2 regions of the Photobacterium sp. MCCC 1A19761 genome follow, and region 1 is predicted to be linked to the other one. Evidence: riboswitches for the same ligand, from Rfam matches in the RefSeq annotation. Region 1 holds a riboswitch; the other holds the start of a gene.
The links. Region 1 has a riboswitch for lysine ahead of VV869_RS01290 (Na+/H+ antiporter NhaC family protein). Riboswitches for the same ligand answer to the same signal wherever they lie in the genome.
Positions count from the first base shown of each region.

Region 2: linked by a shared signal. The riboswitch ahead of lysC (lysine-sensitive aspartokinase 3) and the one ahead of VV869_RS01290 (Na+/H+ antiporter NhaC family protein) in region 1 are both predicted to bind lysine.

Region 1 covers NZ_JAZGTF010000001.1:295,870-303,186, forward strand. The annotation lists gene VV869_RS01285 (thymidine kinase) at 1-524, opposite strand, end outside; gene VV869_RS01290 (Na+/H+ antiporter NhaC family protein) at 661-2,262, opposite strand; lysine riboswitch at 2,361-2,544, opposite strand; gene VV869_RS01295 (H-NS family histone-like protein) at 2,914-3,309, shown strand; gene VV869_RS01300 (lytic murein transglycosylase) at 3,537-4,508, opposite strand; gene VV869_RS01305 (YcgL domain-containing protein) at 4,517-4,798, opposite strand; gene minC (septum site-determining protein MinC) at 5,021-5,683, shown strand; gene minD (septum site-determining protein MinD) at 5,705-6,517, shown strand; gene minE (cell division topological specificity factor MinE) at 6,524-6,787, shown strand; gene rnd (ribonuclease D) at 6,876-7,317, opposite strand, start outside.
Region 2 covers NZ_JAZGTF010000006.1:5,564-12,880, forward strand. The annotation lists gene metH (methionine synthase) at 1-1,085, shown strand, start outside; gene lysC (lysine-sensitive aspartokinase 3) at 1,177-2,547, opposite strand; lysine riboswitch at 2,660-2,839, opposite strand; gene VV869_RS07825 (pyridoxal-phosphate-dependent aminotransferase family protein) at 3,079-4,197, shown strand; gene VV869_RS07830 (PglL family O-oligosaccharyltransferase) at 4,347-6,134, opposite strand; gene uvrA (excinuclease ABC subunit UvrA) at 6,207-7,317, opposite strand, start outside.

The DNA.
Region 1 (7,317 bases):
TTGCCGCCAATCACCACCTGATCGCCATCGGCAATCGCCCGGCCGTGTTCGTCCATCCGAATCACCATATTGGCTTTACGGCCACAGTGACAGATGGTTTTCAGTTCGACCAGCTTATCAGCCCAGGCCAACAGATATTGGCTGCCTTCAAACAACTCGCCGCGGAAATCGCTGCGCAAACCATAACACAACACCGGAATATTCAGTTTATCGACCACTTCGGTCAGCTGGTAGACCTGCTTTTTGGTCAGGAACTGGCACTCGTCAATCAGCACACAGTCAATTTTCTGAGTGGCAGACATGTCCTGCAACCGGACGTACAAGTCATCGTCATCACTGAACAGTTCAGCTTCTTCTTCTAACCCGATCCGGGAACTCACTTTGCCTTTACCGAAGCGATCATCAATGGCCGCAGTGAAAATCACCGGCGTCATCCCACGCTCCCGATAGTTAAAGGATGACTGAAGTAATGTCGTCGATTTACCCGCATTCATTGCAGAGTAATAAAAATACATCTGGGCCATTCGGCTCCCCGTCTCAGGCAAAAAACTTGCGGAATCCTACAGAAAACCGCTTCGAAATAAAAGTACCGTAGCCCAAACACAAGCAAGCCCGCGATATTCGCGGGCTTATCGTGTGAGATGTGTCCAGCACCAGCCGTTAGTTTTTCAGTTTAACAGCCACAGAACTCGGACGACGGGACAGCCACAGCAGGCCCAGACAAACCAGAATAAAGCTGATCAGCGACGCCATAAAAGCCACCGCCACAGAGCTGGTCAGGCCCAGCACCAAGAAGCCGATGGCTGACACCAGGGCAACAGACAGCGCATAAGGCAGCTGCGTCGAGACGTGATCGATATGGTGGCAACGCGCCCCCGTCGAGGACAGAATCGTGGTATCTGATATTGGTGAGCAGTGATCACCGAACACCGAACCGGCCAGCACCGCGCCCAGCATCGGCAGCATCAGCGCAATCTCTGTTGCCGCCGCCAGATCACCGGCGATCGGCAGCATGATCCCGAAGGTTCCCCAGGAGGTTCCGGTCGAGAATGCCATCAGTCCGGCCAGCAGGAACAAGATCACCGGCAGCAACATTGGATTCAGGTTACCCTGAACCAGCGTCGACAGATATTTACCCGTAGCCATGTCGCTGATCACGCTCCCGATGCTCCAGGCGAACAGCAGGATCAGAATCGCCCCGAACATCGACTTGGCACCAATCCACATCGTCTGCGCAACATCACCCACCGCCAGGCGCTGGCGGAAAACCGGCACCAGCGAGGCCATCAGGCCGACAATCCCGCCGTACACCAATGATGTGCCGACATCGGTGTTCTCAAACGCGCCCAGGAGATTGAACGCCTGGCCATCAGCCGCCAAAGCCTGATACCCGGTGAAAATCATAAAAAAGAAGGTCGCCAGGATCAGCATCACAATCGGCATCACCAGATCGCCGACACGACCGTGCTCGCTCTCTTCGATTTCCAGCTCGTCATTCAGATCACGAGCCATGCTGTCATCATCACCTTCATCAAAGCCATGGCCGCGACAGGCTTCCAGTTCATGCTTTTTCATCGCACCGATATCCAACTGGAACCAGGCCACAACGAATACCATCAGCAGCGCGAATACCGCATAAAAGTTCATCGGTGCCAATTGCATAAATGCACTCAGCGGCGAATAGGCTGTCACGCCATGCGACACCAGAATGCCGCCAATCAGCGTAATGATATAGGCGCCCCAGCTCGATGCCGGCATCAGGACACACATCGGTGCCGCAGTCGAATCCAGAATATACGCCAGTTTAGCGCGGGAAACATAAAAGCGATCCGTCACCGGACGGGAGATCGAACCAACGGCCAGGCTATTAAAATAGTCATCGACAAAAATAAAGACGCCCAGAAAAGCCGCAAGCATTTTTGCGCCCCGTTTGCTCTTGATCTTGGTTTGCGCCCACTCCGCAAAGGCACGGGTACCGCCGGACAACGTCAGCAATGCCGTCATCATCCCCAGCAGCACCAGGAAGGCGACAATGCTCATGTTCCAGCTATTGATCGCCCCATCTTCAATAAACAGGCCTTTGGCGGTGGTGCCGATATAGCCCGCTGTCGCCGCGACGGAAAAATCCGTCAGCAACAATGCGCCCAGCAGCACACCAAAACCTAATGAAACGAGTACACGACGTGTCAGAATCGCCAGGCCCAACGCGACCAATGGCGGCAACAACGAAAGAGAGGAATGTGAAAAATCGATGATATTCATGATCTCTATGACAACCGAACTTGGTTGGAGATCTACTGCTGAACACGGCACGTTGCCGTGAGAGAAGAGCATTAGAAAAGGACTAGCCTTATTCCGGACCCCACAGTAGCGCTCCATAGTTAATGTAATTATATACTATGGCAGTGTTGCCCCTATTCGGTGACAACCCCAGCAAACCGGTTTGATAAGCCTGGTTTACTTCGGCATTGGCTCCTTTTGCTGGCTCTCGTCGGAATCACCCTCCAACCAGCTACTTTTAGACAATGCGCCTCTACCCTTAGTCAAGGAATGGTCAATTCTACGCACTCAGCGCTCATTTGCAACAAGTTAAAATGAAAAAATCAACAACATTAGTGAATAATTTTGCCGTATCGCGCAATAATTAATCAAAAAGTCAATCAAGCCCATCAAACAGAATATGAAACACATGGCAATAAAATAACCTGACTGCCAGCTGAATATTCAGACCATGGGATGAAGATCTTCATCCCGATTTATTAAAAATGAGGTTCAGCGAATCGAAATAAGGAAATTGATTTCAAGGTTGGATATTTTGTTTGGCATCAGGTGATTAAAAGTATTATTATTGCCATTATAGTTTTTTGACTGCTATTATTATTAAAAATAGTTGATGCCAACAGGAAAATTAAAATGTCTGATGCAATGAAAGCACTATTGAACCTGCGCAGCCTGCGTGCACTTTCTCGTGAATATACGCTGGAGCAACTTCAGGAAGCACTGGAAAAGCTGCAAACTGTTGTGACTGAGCGTGAAGAATCAGAAGCTGAAGAGCTGGCAAAAGAAAAAGAGCGTCAGGATAAACTGAACCAATACCGTGAAATGCTGATGGCTGATGGTATCGATCCTGAAGAACTACTGGCCACGCTGAGCAAAGCACCAAAATCAAAACGTGCTGCACGCCCTGCCAAATACAAATTTATCGACGAGAACGGTGAAGAGAAGACGTGGACCGGCCAAGGCCGTACACCTTCTGCGCTGAAGAAAGCCCTGGACGAAGGTAAATCTCTGGAAGATTTTGAAATCTAATATTCCAAAATCGTTCTCGTAAAAAAAGCCTGGTATGAGCCAGGCTTTTTTTATTGATTCATATCCCCAAAAAGTGGGAGATGGTGACTGATGGCGAACAATGCCCAAATGGCCTCACCTCACCGTCTGCCAAAATGTAAATAACCTGACTTTCACTCAGTTTATTCAGGCGATCTGAATCACAATAAAAGCCAGACACAAACATCCAGCTTTTTATTTCTCTGGAGTCATCGAATCTGATCGGCCAAATGGCTTACCGCCAAAGCGAAATAGTGTGAACGATTCCACTTCAGCAAGGTCTGGTAATTGTTATAGACCAAGTATGCCCTACCCTTATTATCATCCGGTTGAATAAGCCATGCTTGAATATCGACACGGGGTAACGCTTGGCCATTCAAACGACGAACGCCCAGACGCTGCCATTCAGCCAATGAGCGCCCTTTCGATTTCTCAACACCGAATAAGTCAGCATCGATACGGCTCGGTAGTTGCACTTGTCGGCCCCAGGTATATTGGTCATCCCATCCGGACTGATGCAGATAGTTGGCTGCAGAGGCGAAAACATCCGCTTCCGTTTCCCAGATATCAATACGACCGTCTTTATTCCCGTCAACCGCAAAGGATAAAAAGGAAGTCGGCATAAACTGTGGCTGTCCCATCGCACCAGCCCAGGAACCTTTCATTTTTTTCGGCGTAATATGGCCGGCATCCAATATTTCTAAGGCAGCCATCACCTGGTTGCGAAAAAATGCTTCCCGCCGGCCTTCATACGCCAGGGTTGATAAAGCTTCAATCACATTATAATTGCCCATCAACCGGCCAAAATTACTTTCAACGCCCCAAAGCGCCACAATAAATCGAGGCTGAACCCCCAAATGACGCCCGACGCGATCCAAAACCGCTTGATGCTGACGATAAAGCGCATTGGCCTGTGCGATTTTCCAGGCCGGTACCGCGCGAGGCAGATATTCATCCAGTGTCAGTTTACGTTCCGGCTGGTTTTTATCCGCTACAACGGCCCGCTCAATAAACTGGATGCCTTCAAAAGCAGAGTTGATAATCGACTCTGAAATTCCTTTTTCCCGAGCTTCGACTTTCAGCCCGCTTACATATTCATCAAATCCGACATCTGCCGCCCACGTTGACGTCGACAGACCTAATCCCAAGGCCACCAGGGCCGATATCAATCGCTTATACATAGTCACCTTCAGGTATTTCTTGCGGCTTTATCCGCTTTATACTGGTCCAGTAAATTAGTCACGGGTGGCGGGACTTGCAGATAGAAACCCACGGTTGAGAGTGATTCTTTGACTTTCCCAACATCAGCCAGTGCTAATTTACGTCCGTTGTCCAACTTCAGTACCATCACAAACTGTGGCGTACCAAACGTGGTCATCAGGTTTTCCGGGACGTCACTGAAATCATCTTTAGTCTTGATATACAGGTAAGTATTTTCTTTTTTCGGGCTTTTATAAATTGAACACAACATCAAAAGTCGCCTGTTTGTTTACGCGCTCACCTCACTGAGACCGCAATCTTCCAGGATCATTCCCTTCAATTGCCGCCCTTCGTCGGTGTCGATGAGAGCCTTGTCTGAATTTCCAACGCTAGAGCAAGGATAGCTTGCTGATATACCCTGGGGAATATAACATGCAAGTATCTATGTGATAACGCGCAGCACGGCTATTTTCGTAACAGTCATTGAATAAGTATGACAAAATCAGCAGAACTAAAAGGGAGTTCCTTTACACTCTCAGCCCTGCACCTGGTGGATGGGGACATTCAGAAGGCAACCGACTTCCTCAAAGACAAGGTCGAGCAGGCGCCTAATTTTTTCGCCGCGGCTCCCGTTGTGATTGACATCAGCCAGGCTGGCACCGCCATTGACTTCGCCGCCCTGCAGGCCGGGGTCAAGGATGCCGGGATGATCCCGGTCGGGATCAGTGGCTGCAAGAACGCCCTATTGCAAACCCAGGCGAAACAGGCCGGATTTGCGGTGATGAATGCCGCCCGCCAGGCGAAGGCGGCAGAGCCGGTAATGACGCCGACGAAAATTATTCGGACCCCGGTCCGGTCCGGACAGCAGATTTATGCCAAAAACAGCGATCTCATCATCATGAATCATGTCAGTGCAGGTGCGGAAGTCATCGCCGACGGATGCATCCATGTACTCGGAACATTACGCGGTCGCGCCATCGCCGGGGCCAGTGGACAGCAACAGGCACACATTTTTTGTCAGAATTTACAAGCCGAGCTGATTTCCATTGCCGGAAACTACTGGCTCAGTGATAAAATCAATCCTGAGTTCTGGGGTAAAGGTGTCGTTATCTCACTTGCTGAAAATAATTTGAACATTGAGCACCTGGCTTTATAAGGTTTAATAAGGAATTAATAGATGGCACGTATTATCGTTGTTACCTCCGGAAAGGGCGGCGTTGGTAAAACAACCTCCAGTGCAGCTATCGCATCCGGTCTTGCACTCAGCGGAAAAAAGACCGCAGTAATCGATTTTGATATCGGCTTGCGTAACCTGGATCTCATCATGGGTTGTGAGCGCCGAGTCGTTTATGATTTTGTCAATGTCATCAATGAAGAAGCAAACCTGAACCAGGCGCTGATCAAAGACAAACGCGTTGATAACCTGTATGTCCTGCCGGCTTCTCAGACCCGAGACAAAGACGCCCTGAGCCAGGAAGGGGTTGAACGTGTTCTGAAAGACCTCGACAAGATGGGGTTTGAATTTATTATCTGTGACTCACCGGCCGGAATCGAAAGCGGTGCCCTGATGGCGCTGTATTTTGCCGACGAGGCCATTGTCACCACCAACCCGGAAGTCTCTTCCGTTCGCGATTCCGACCGCATCCTGGGGATCCTGGATTCAAAATCGCTTCGGGCCGAACAAGGACTGGAGCCGGTGAAAACCCACCTGCTGCTGACACGCTATAACCCGGCCCGCGTGACACTCGGCGAAATGCTCAGTGTGACGGATGTTGAAGAAATTCTGCACATTCCGCTGTTGGGCGTCATCCCGGAAAGCCAGGCTGTGTTGAACGCCTCGAACAAAGGCGAACCGGTAATTTTTGACAAAGAGTCCGATGCGGGCATCGCGTACGGCGATACCGTCGGACGTTTGCTGGGTGAAGACCGCCCGTTCCGTTTCCTGGAGGAAGAGAAAAAAGGCTTCCTTAAACGCTTATTCGGAGGCTAAATCAGTATGGCTTTGCTTGAATTCTTCCGCCCCAAAAAAACAACGACCGCAACTGTGGCGAAAGAGAGGCTGCAAATTATCGTTGCAGAGCGACGGACATCCGCTCAAGGTACGCCTAGCTACTTGCCGCAGCTAAAGCAGGACATCCTTGAAGTGATCCGCAAATACGTTGAGATTACGCCAGACCAGGTCACCGTGAACCTGGATCAGCGCGAAGAAGACCTGTCGGTACTAGAGCTTAACGTCACATTACCAGACGAAGATAAATAAAAAATGCCCCGGCCAGACCGGGGCATTTTTTTATCTGTCCGTCACCGAGCTGCTCAGCCAATGCCGCAGGGCCCGGAACAGTGCGGGACTAGCGATCAAGCAACGGCAGCACTTTGTCCTCAAACAACGGCTTGCGCCAGGTCGCCAGCATTTCCGGCAGCGCGTCCTGGGGTCTTCCCTTCTTCCAGGCCCAGGAGATCAACTGGTTGACCTGCTTTTTCGACGCCAGAAATTCCGGTGCCAGCCCCGTCTGCGCTTCGACCTGGCTGACTTGATCTTTGATCAGTTTCACCAGCTGCTTATAACCCGGTAGATCCACCAGACGAACCACCAGCTCCGGATAGGCTTGCGGCGACATTTGTTCCACTTCCTGAACCATTTTCACCAGTCGGTTACCATGGCGCTGGATCTCCATCGGATCAAAGCCTTCTTTCGCCATCACCGCCTTGGACTGAATGTTAAACCGCGCCACTTTCCATAAATGGAGCTCTTTGACGATAAAGTTCAACGCCAGATCCCGCTTGCGTGCT
Region 2 (7,317 bases), on a different contig from region 1:
GCGTGTGTACCTCGCTGCTGTCGGATGAGCTTCGTCCGGCTTTTGTTGAAAAACTCGATGCCGATTATGTCCGGGTGCGGGATCAGCACAGCCGCAAGAAACCGCGGACCAAGCCGGTGACGCTGGAAACGGCCCGGGCGAACCGGGTGGCAATTGACTGGGCCGGCTATACGCCGCCGGAGCCGGCAAAGCCGGGTACCCATGTATTTGACGACTTTGAGGTCGCGACCTTGCGTCAATACATCGATTGGACCCCGTTCTTTATGACCTGGTCGCTGATGGGCAAATACCCGGCGATTTTGGATCACGAAGAAGTGGGTGAAGAGGCGCGTCGTTTGTTTGCCGATGCCAATGAATGGTTGGATCGGATTGAGCAGGAAGGTCTGATGAAAGCGAGTGGCATGTGTGCGCTGTTCCCGGCCAACAGTGTTGGGGATGATATCGAAGTCTATACCGATGCGTCGCGTACCCAGCTCGCTCAGGTGCTGCACCACTTGCGACAGCAGACGGAAAAACCGAAAGGCTATAACTATTGTCTGTCGGATTACATTGCGCCGAAAGACAGCGGTAAACCGGACTGGATCGGGGCATTTGCCGTCACCGGCGGCATTGGTGAGCGGGAGCTGGCCGATGCGTTTAAAGCCAAAGGGGACGATTATAATGCGATCATGGTGCAGGCGGTCGCTGACCGGCTGGCAGAAGCCTTTGCCGAGTACCTGCATGAGCAGGTGCGAAAGGAGATCTGGGGCTATTCACCGGAGGAAGATTTGTCGAATGATGATCTGATCCGGGAAAAATATCAGGGGATCCGTCCGGCGCCGGGGTATCCGGCCTGTCCGGAACATACTGAGAAAGGCACCCTGTGGGAGCTGCTGAAGGTTGAAGAAACGATCGGGATGTCGCTGACGACCAGTTATGCCATGTGGCCGGGCGCGTCGGTGTCGGGTTGGTACTTCTCCCACCCGGACGCGCGCTACTTTGCCGTTGCCCAGATCCAGGAAGATCAGCGTGACAGCTACGCTGAGCGCAAAGGCTGGGATTTGATTGAAGCAGAGAAATGGCTGGGGCCGAACCTGTCGGCTTAGGCTTATGGGTTGGCTTAGGCTCATCGATGAAAGCACCATCACGAAGGGCGCCGATTGGCGCCCTTGCTGTTTCTGGCGTGAGCGATGTGGCTCAGGCTTCCAGGATCTGGCGGTGCAGCGACTGGACCACCGATTTGGCATCCTGCTCCTGGACCAGGAAGCAGAGGTTATGCGGGCTGGCGCCGTAGCAGATCATACGCAGGTTGTAGTCATCCAGCGAGCCGAAGATTTCTTTGGCGGAACCTTTGGTCTGGCTCATCCGGTTGCCAATCAGGGCTACCAGGCACAGGCCCTGCTCAACCTCGACCCGGCACAGCTGGCTGAGTGCTTCCACAGCGGCTTCCGGGAGCTGCGGCGCGCCGCCGGCGGTGTCGGTTTTATCCAGAGTCAGGGAAACACTGACTTCGGAGGTCGTAATGAGATCGACCGAGACTTTGTGCTCGGCCAGGATCCGGAACACCTCCGCCAGAAAACCGTAGGCATGGAACATGTTCAGGCTGGTCAGGGTCACCATGGTCTGGTTGCAACGCAGGGCGAGGGCCCGGAACAGCGGTGCATCACTGACTCGATCACGGATCCAGGTCCCGCCTTGCTCCGGTGCCCGGGACGACCCGATAAACACCGGGATCTGCTGGCGGATTGCTGGGACCAAAGTGGACGGGTGCAGGATCTTGGCCCCGAAGTTGGCCATCTCGGACGCTTCGCTGAAACTGATTTCCCGGATGGGCTTGGCTGCGGCCGTGATCCGGGGATCGGTGGTATACATGCCTGGGACATCAGTCCAGATTTCCAGTGTGGTGGCGCGAAGCGCTTCGGCCACCAGCGCCGCGCTGTAGTCACTGCCGCCCCGGCCCAGGGTGGTGGTATTCCCGTCCTGATCAGCGCCGATAAAGCCCTGGCTGACTACGACCTGCTGGTCCAGCAACGGCTCCAGATGCGCTGTTGCCAGCGCGCGGATGGCATCCGGTTGTGGTATCGCCTTGCCGAACTGGTTGTCGGTGCGCAGGATGTCGCGGATATCGACACGCACCGCGTTCACCCCCAGCTCGCAGAGGATCTGGGTAAACAGGTAGGTAGAGAGGAGCTCGCCATTGGCGACCAGTTGATCGGTCAGCTGGGCACTAGGCTGGGTTGCAGCCTGCGCGGCCAGTGTCGCGACGTTGTCGAGATGGTCATTGATCGCCGGCGTAATTGGCTCCGGCGATGCCAGCTCGTTCAGGACGGCGTAGTGGATATCTTTCAGCTGGGTCAGTAATTGCTGGCGTCGGTCTGTGTCCCGCACCCCGCCGGCCAGTTCAACCAGCAGGTTGGTGACGCCGGAGCAGGCGCTGATCAGCACCACCCGGGCTGCCGGGTTATGTTTGATGATCATGGCACTGCGGTGCATGGCGGTAAAATCGGCAACACTGGTGCCGCCGAATTTGGCGACGGTTAGGGCGGCAGCGTTATCAACAGGGCTCAAAGCAAGTCTCCCAATATCAGTAATGGTGATGAAGATAGGGACTGACTCGGGAGGTTAGTTCCCGACATCCAAGGGTCAGGAGAGCAAATCGGTGAGACGGATAGTTCGCGCTACAACCAGAAGCTCCCCACCTTTCACGATGAAAGGTGACAGCCAGAAGGATTCAACCTTACTGGCCGATACTACCGTTCCCCGAGTCCGGCAGTATCTCGGCGTTACTCCCCCTCGCCAGGATGCCTCGGGGTGGGGCCCCGCAACCTGGTTACCTGGGTAACGCTCCTCTTCTGTTTTTTCCCTGATGATACTTTGATCATCAGGGTGAACAAAAAACGTCCTTCATTGAAGCGGATTTACCGGGGGCTTGTCAATGGGCGAATGAAAAATTATGCGGGGAAAATGCAAGGGTGATCGTTGCGGGGGTGCAGGGTTGCGTCCGGGGGCAATTCCCTGAATACTGGGATATTCCCTGAAACGTTGCCGGTTTTGGTTGCCGCTCAGAGAAATATGAACGCTTACCCAGGAGATATAATAATGACAATTGGTAGTTTTTATCCACCACAACGTACACTGATGGGCCCGGGGCCGTCGGATATCTACCCGCAGGTGTTGCAGGCGCTGAGTCGTCCGACGGTCGGTCACTTAGATCCGCTGTTTATCGGCATGATGGATGAGCTGAAACAACTGCTGCAGTACGCCTTCCAGACCCAGAACCCGTTCACCATTGCCGTGTCTGCGCCGGGTAGTGCCGGCATGGAAGCGTGTTTCGTCAATTTGGTTGAGCCGGGCGATAAAGTGATCGTCTGCCGCAATGGCGTGTTTGGCGATCGGATGCGGGAAAATGTCGAGCGCTGTGGCGGTGAGGCAGTGATGGTCGATAATGCCTGGGGAGAGCCGGTTGACCCGCAGTTGGTCGAACAGGCACTGGAGGCTAACCCGGATGCCAAAATCGTGGCTTTTGTCCATGCCGAAACCTCGACTGGCGCCCTGAGCGATGCTGAAGCGATTGCCAAGTTAGCCCGCCAGCATGACTGTCTGACCATTGTCGACGCCGTGACCTCGCTAGGCGGCGTCCCGCTGCTGGTGGACGAGTGGCAGCTGGATGCCGTGTATTCGGGCAGCCAGAAGTGTTTGTCCTGTGTCCCGGGCCTGTCGCCGCTGACTTTCTCGCCGCGTGCGGTGGAGAGAATTCAGCAGCGCCAGAGCAAAGTTCAGAGCTGGTTCCTGGATCAAAGCCTGGTGCTGGGATACTGGAGCGGTGAAGGCAAGCGCAGCTACCACCATACTGCGCCGGTGAACAGCCTGTACGCCCTGCATGAAGCGCTGGTGCTGCTGAAAAATGAAGGGCTGGAAAATGCCTGGCAGCGCCATCAGGATGCGCACCGGGAGCTGCGTGACGGACTGGAGAAACTCGGGATCGAATTTGTGGTCGAGGAAGCGTCCCGCTTGCCGCAGCTCAATGCGGTGTACATCCCGGACGGTGTCGATGATGCGCAGGTTCGTCAGACCTTGCTGGAGCGTTACAACCTGGAAATTGGTGCCGGACTGGGCGCTTTGGCCGGGAAGGCGTGGCGGATTGGTCTGATGGGATACGCGGCCCGCAGCGAAAATGTGGCGCTGTGCCTGAAGGCCCTGGAGTCGACGCTGAAGTAAGTCAGCTCGGAATCAACCGGAGGCCCGGCACGTGTGCTGGGGGCAGGATCAACAACGGCTACCTCGGTAGCCGTTTTTTTGGGCGTCTGCTCAGCCCGTGAGCCGTGAGCCGTGCACACGGGTCCGTTTCCCGTTTCCTGAGTGGCGTATTACTGCGCGACGGTAGATGGCAGACTTGGCGTCACGCCCTGGCTGACGGGCTGTGCAGCGCCCTCAAAGAGGGAGGCCAGTGCGTCCGGGCTGAAATCATCGGCCGGAAACAGGTACTCGGCTTCCTGGCGAATTTGGGCGGCCCGCGCCGGATCGTCCAGCAACTGGTAGGCGGCGATGAGGTTCTGGTACAAGGCCGGCCGTGGCCAGCTTTTGGCTTTCTCGGTGGCCCAGTCGACATAGTGCTGGATCAGGTCCGGATCCTGAGTTGCTGCGCCCAGGTGGAGTTGGGTGATCGCCAGATCCCACGAGAGCCGGGTTTCCCAGGCCCATGGATTGTTCACGCGTTGCAGATAGCTGATCTCCGGTGGCCGGGAAGTTTCAAACTTGGTCAGCCAGTAGCCCGAGTAGAGTGTGGTCACCATATAGCCGCTGATCAGCAGCGGCAGCAGGATCATGCTGATGCGGATTGTCAGGACATAGTTGATCTTGAGTTTGTAGTACTTGGCGGTGAGGTTATCCACCCAATAGATCAGGAGCACAAAGATCACCCAGTGCACCAGCGCATGATAAAACGGGTACTCGAGCTGGGTGTGCAACGTGAGCGGAAAGAACAGTGCCACCAATGCCAGCCGGGTTCCCGGCGGGGCTTTGCGAATCCGGGTCAGCACGGCGGCCGCGGCAAGCAGCAGGCCAAGTAACGGCAGGGTACCGCCTTCCACCGCCCAGTACAGCAGCTCATTGTGCGGATGTTCCAGCGCCGCCAGACCGTGCGGCTGAGTGGGATCACTATGGTGCCACTGGGCCGTCTGGGTGAGATAGGCCGATTCAAAGTTGCCGTAGCCGTAGCCGAGCCATGGCGATTTTCGGTACATCTCCCAGGCTTGCGGCAGGTGAATACTGCGCGCACTGTGCAGGCTGATCCGGTCTTCAGCCGGGGCCCAGCTGACGCTTGTGCTTAAATGCCACGACAGGCTCAGGCCCAGGGCGACCATCAGCAGCCACATCCGCCATTGTGCTTTGGCGGCGAACCGGCACAGGTAGGGCAGGATCAGTAAGGTAGCTATGATGGCTGCCAGCCATCCGGTCCGGGAGCTGACAAACACCAGCACCGGGATCGTGACCACCGGGGTGAGCAGCAATCCGGCCTGATGGAGCGACCATTTTCCCCGGTACATAGGTAAGCGGGCCAGGAGGTAAGCCGACAGCACCAGGCCGGTGGCCAGGAACGTCGCCATGACATTGGGCTGCTGGAAAATCCCGTACGGGCGGTTGACCACGGTGTCGTAGCCGATGGGGGTGTCCGCTTCCAGGCCGAAGAACTGATACCAGCCCAGCAGGGCCTGAAGCCAGACCGCGGCGAGGATCAGCCAGAGCAGGTGCTGGCGTTGCTTGTGGCTGAAGGCAAACTGCTGCAAAGCCAGGAAAAAAAGAAAACCGGCCCACAGTCCAAGCAACCGGCCCGCTGCAGTACTGTCGCCGGCATTCGGGTAGAGCACGGGCAGGGTGAGGAGGACACAGCAGGCAAACAGGATCAGGGTCAGGCGGGAGTAACGCCAGGTTTTCTGACGGCAAATTTCAAACAGCCCGAAGGCGATCGCGAAGCTGAGCGGGATCCAGCTGGCGGCATTGAACGAGAGGGCCAGCCCGGATCCCCCGGGGTTGTGCTGGAAGTAGTGCATGGTAAACAGGAACAACACGCTGAGCGTGGCCATAAACGGCTTGATCACCGGCTTGCTGATGCGCTGTTGTGCCAGCCGGGTGCCTTGTACATGTAACAAATTCATGGTCGTTTTCTGCCTGTTGCGCTGCTCGCCTTGTCTGGTTGCAGGCTGAGCGGACCCAGCCTGCGATGGGGATCACCTGGCCTCGGCCAGCTCGGGCTTGTTGATGGCCGGTAACAACGGCTTGAGGAAGCGCGCTGTATGGGAGCCTTCAACCCGGGCCACCTGCTCCGGGGTGCCGGTGGCAATAATTTCACCGCCGCCGCTGCCGCCTTCCGGACCCAGATCGATGATCCAGTCCGCGGTTTTGATCACATCCAGGTTATGTTCGATCACCACGATGGTGTTGCCGTGATCCCGCAGGCGGTGCAATACACTCAACAGCTGCTGGATATCGTGGAAGTGCAGGCCGGTGGTTGGCTCATCCAGAATATACAGGGTCTTTCCTGTATCGCGCTTGGATAACTCGCGTGCCAGCTTGACCCGTTGGGCCTCACCACCGGACAGGGTGGTCGCGGCCTGGCCCAGCCGGATATAAGATAGGCCAACATCCATTAACGTTTGCAGTTTTCTGGCAATTGCTGGAACCGCATCAAAGAATTCCCGCGCATCTTCCACCGTCAGCTCCAGCACTTCATCAATGCTTTTGCCTTTGTAGCGGATCTCCAGGGTTTCGCGGTTATAGCGCTTGCCGTGGCAGGCATCACAAGGCACGTAGACATCCGGCAGGAAGTGCATTTCGACTTTGATCACCCCATCGCCCTGGCAGGCTTCGCAGCGCCCGCCTTTGACGTTGAAGCTGAAACGGCCCGGTTTATAGCCGCGCGAGCGGGATTCCTGAGTGCCGGAGAACAGCTCGCGGATCGGGGTGAAGATACCGGTATAGGTCGCCGGGTTGGAGCGTGGCGTCCGTCCAATCGGGCTCTGGTCGATATCGATCACCTTGTCGCAGTGGTCCAGATCGCGGATCTCCCGGTACGGCGCAGCGTCACCGGCGGTTGCCCCGTTGAGCTGGTGGTGGGCAATTTTGAAGAAAGTGTCGTTGATCAGGGTCGATTTCCCGGAGCCGGAAACACCGGTCACGCAGGTCAGCAGGCCGACCGGGATTTCGACATCAACGTTCTTCAGGTTGTTGCCGGACGCACCGATCAGCTTGACGGTGCGGTCGGGATCCATCGCGACCCGCTGCTCAGGGACGGCAATGCTTTTCTTGCCGCTGAGGTACTGGCCGGTCAGCGAGGCGTCG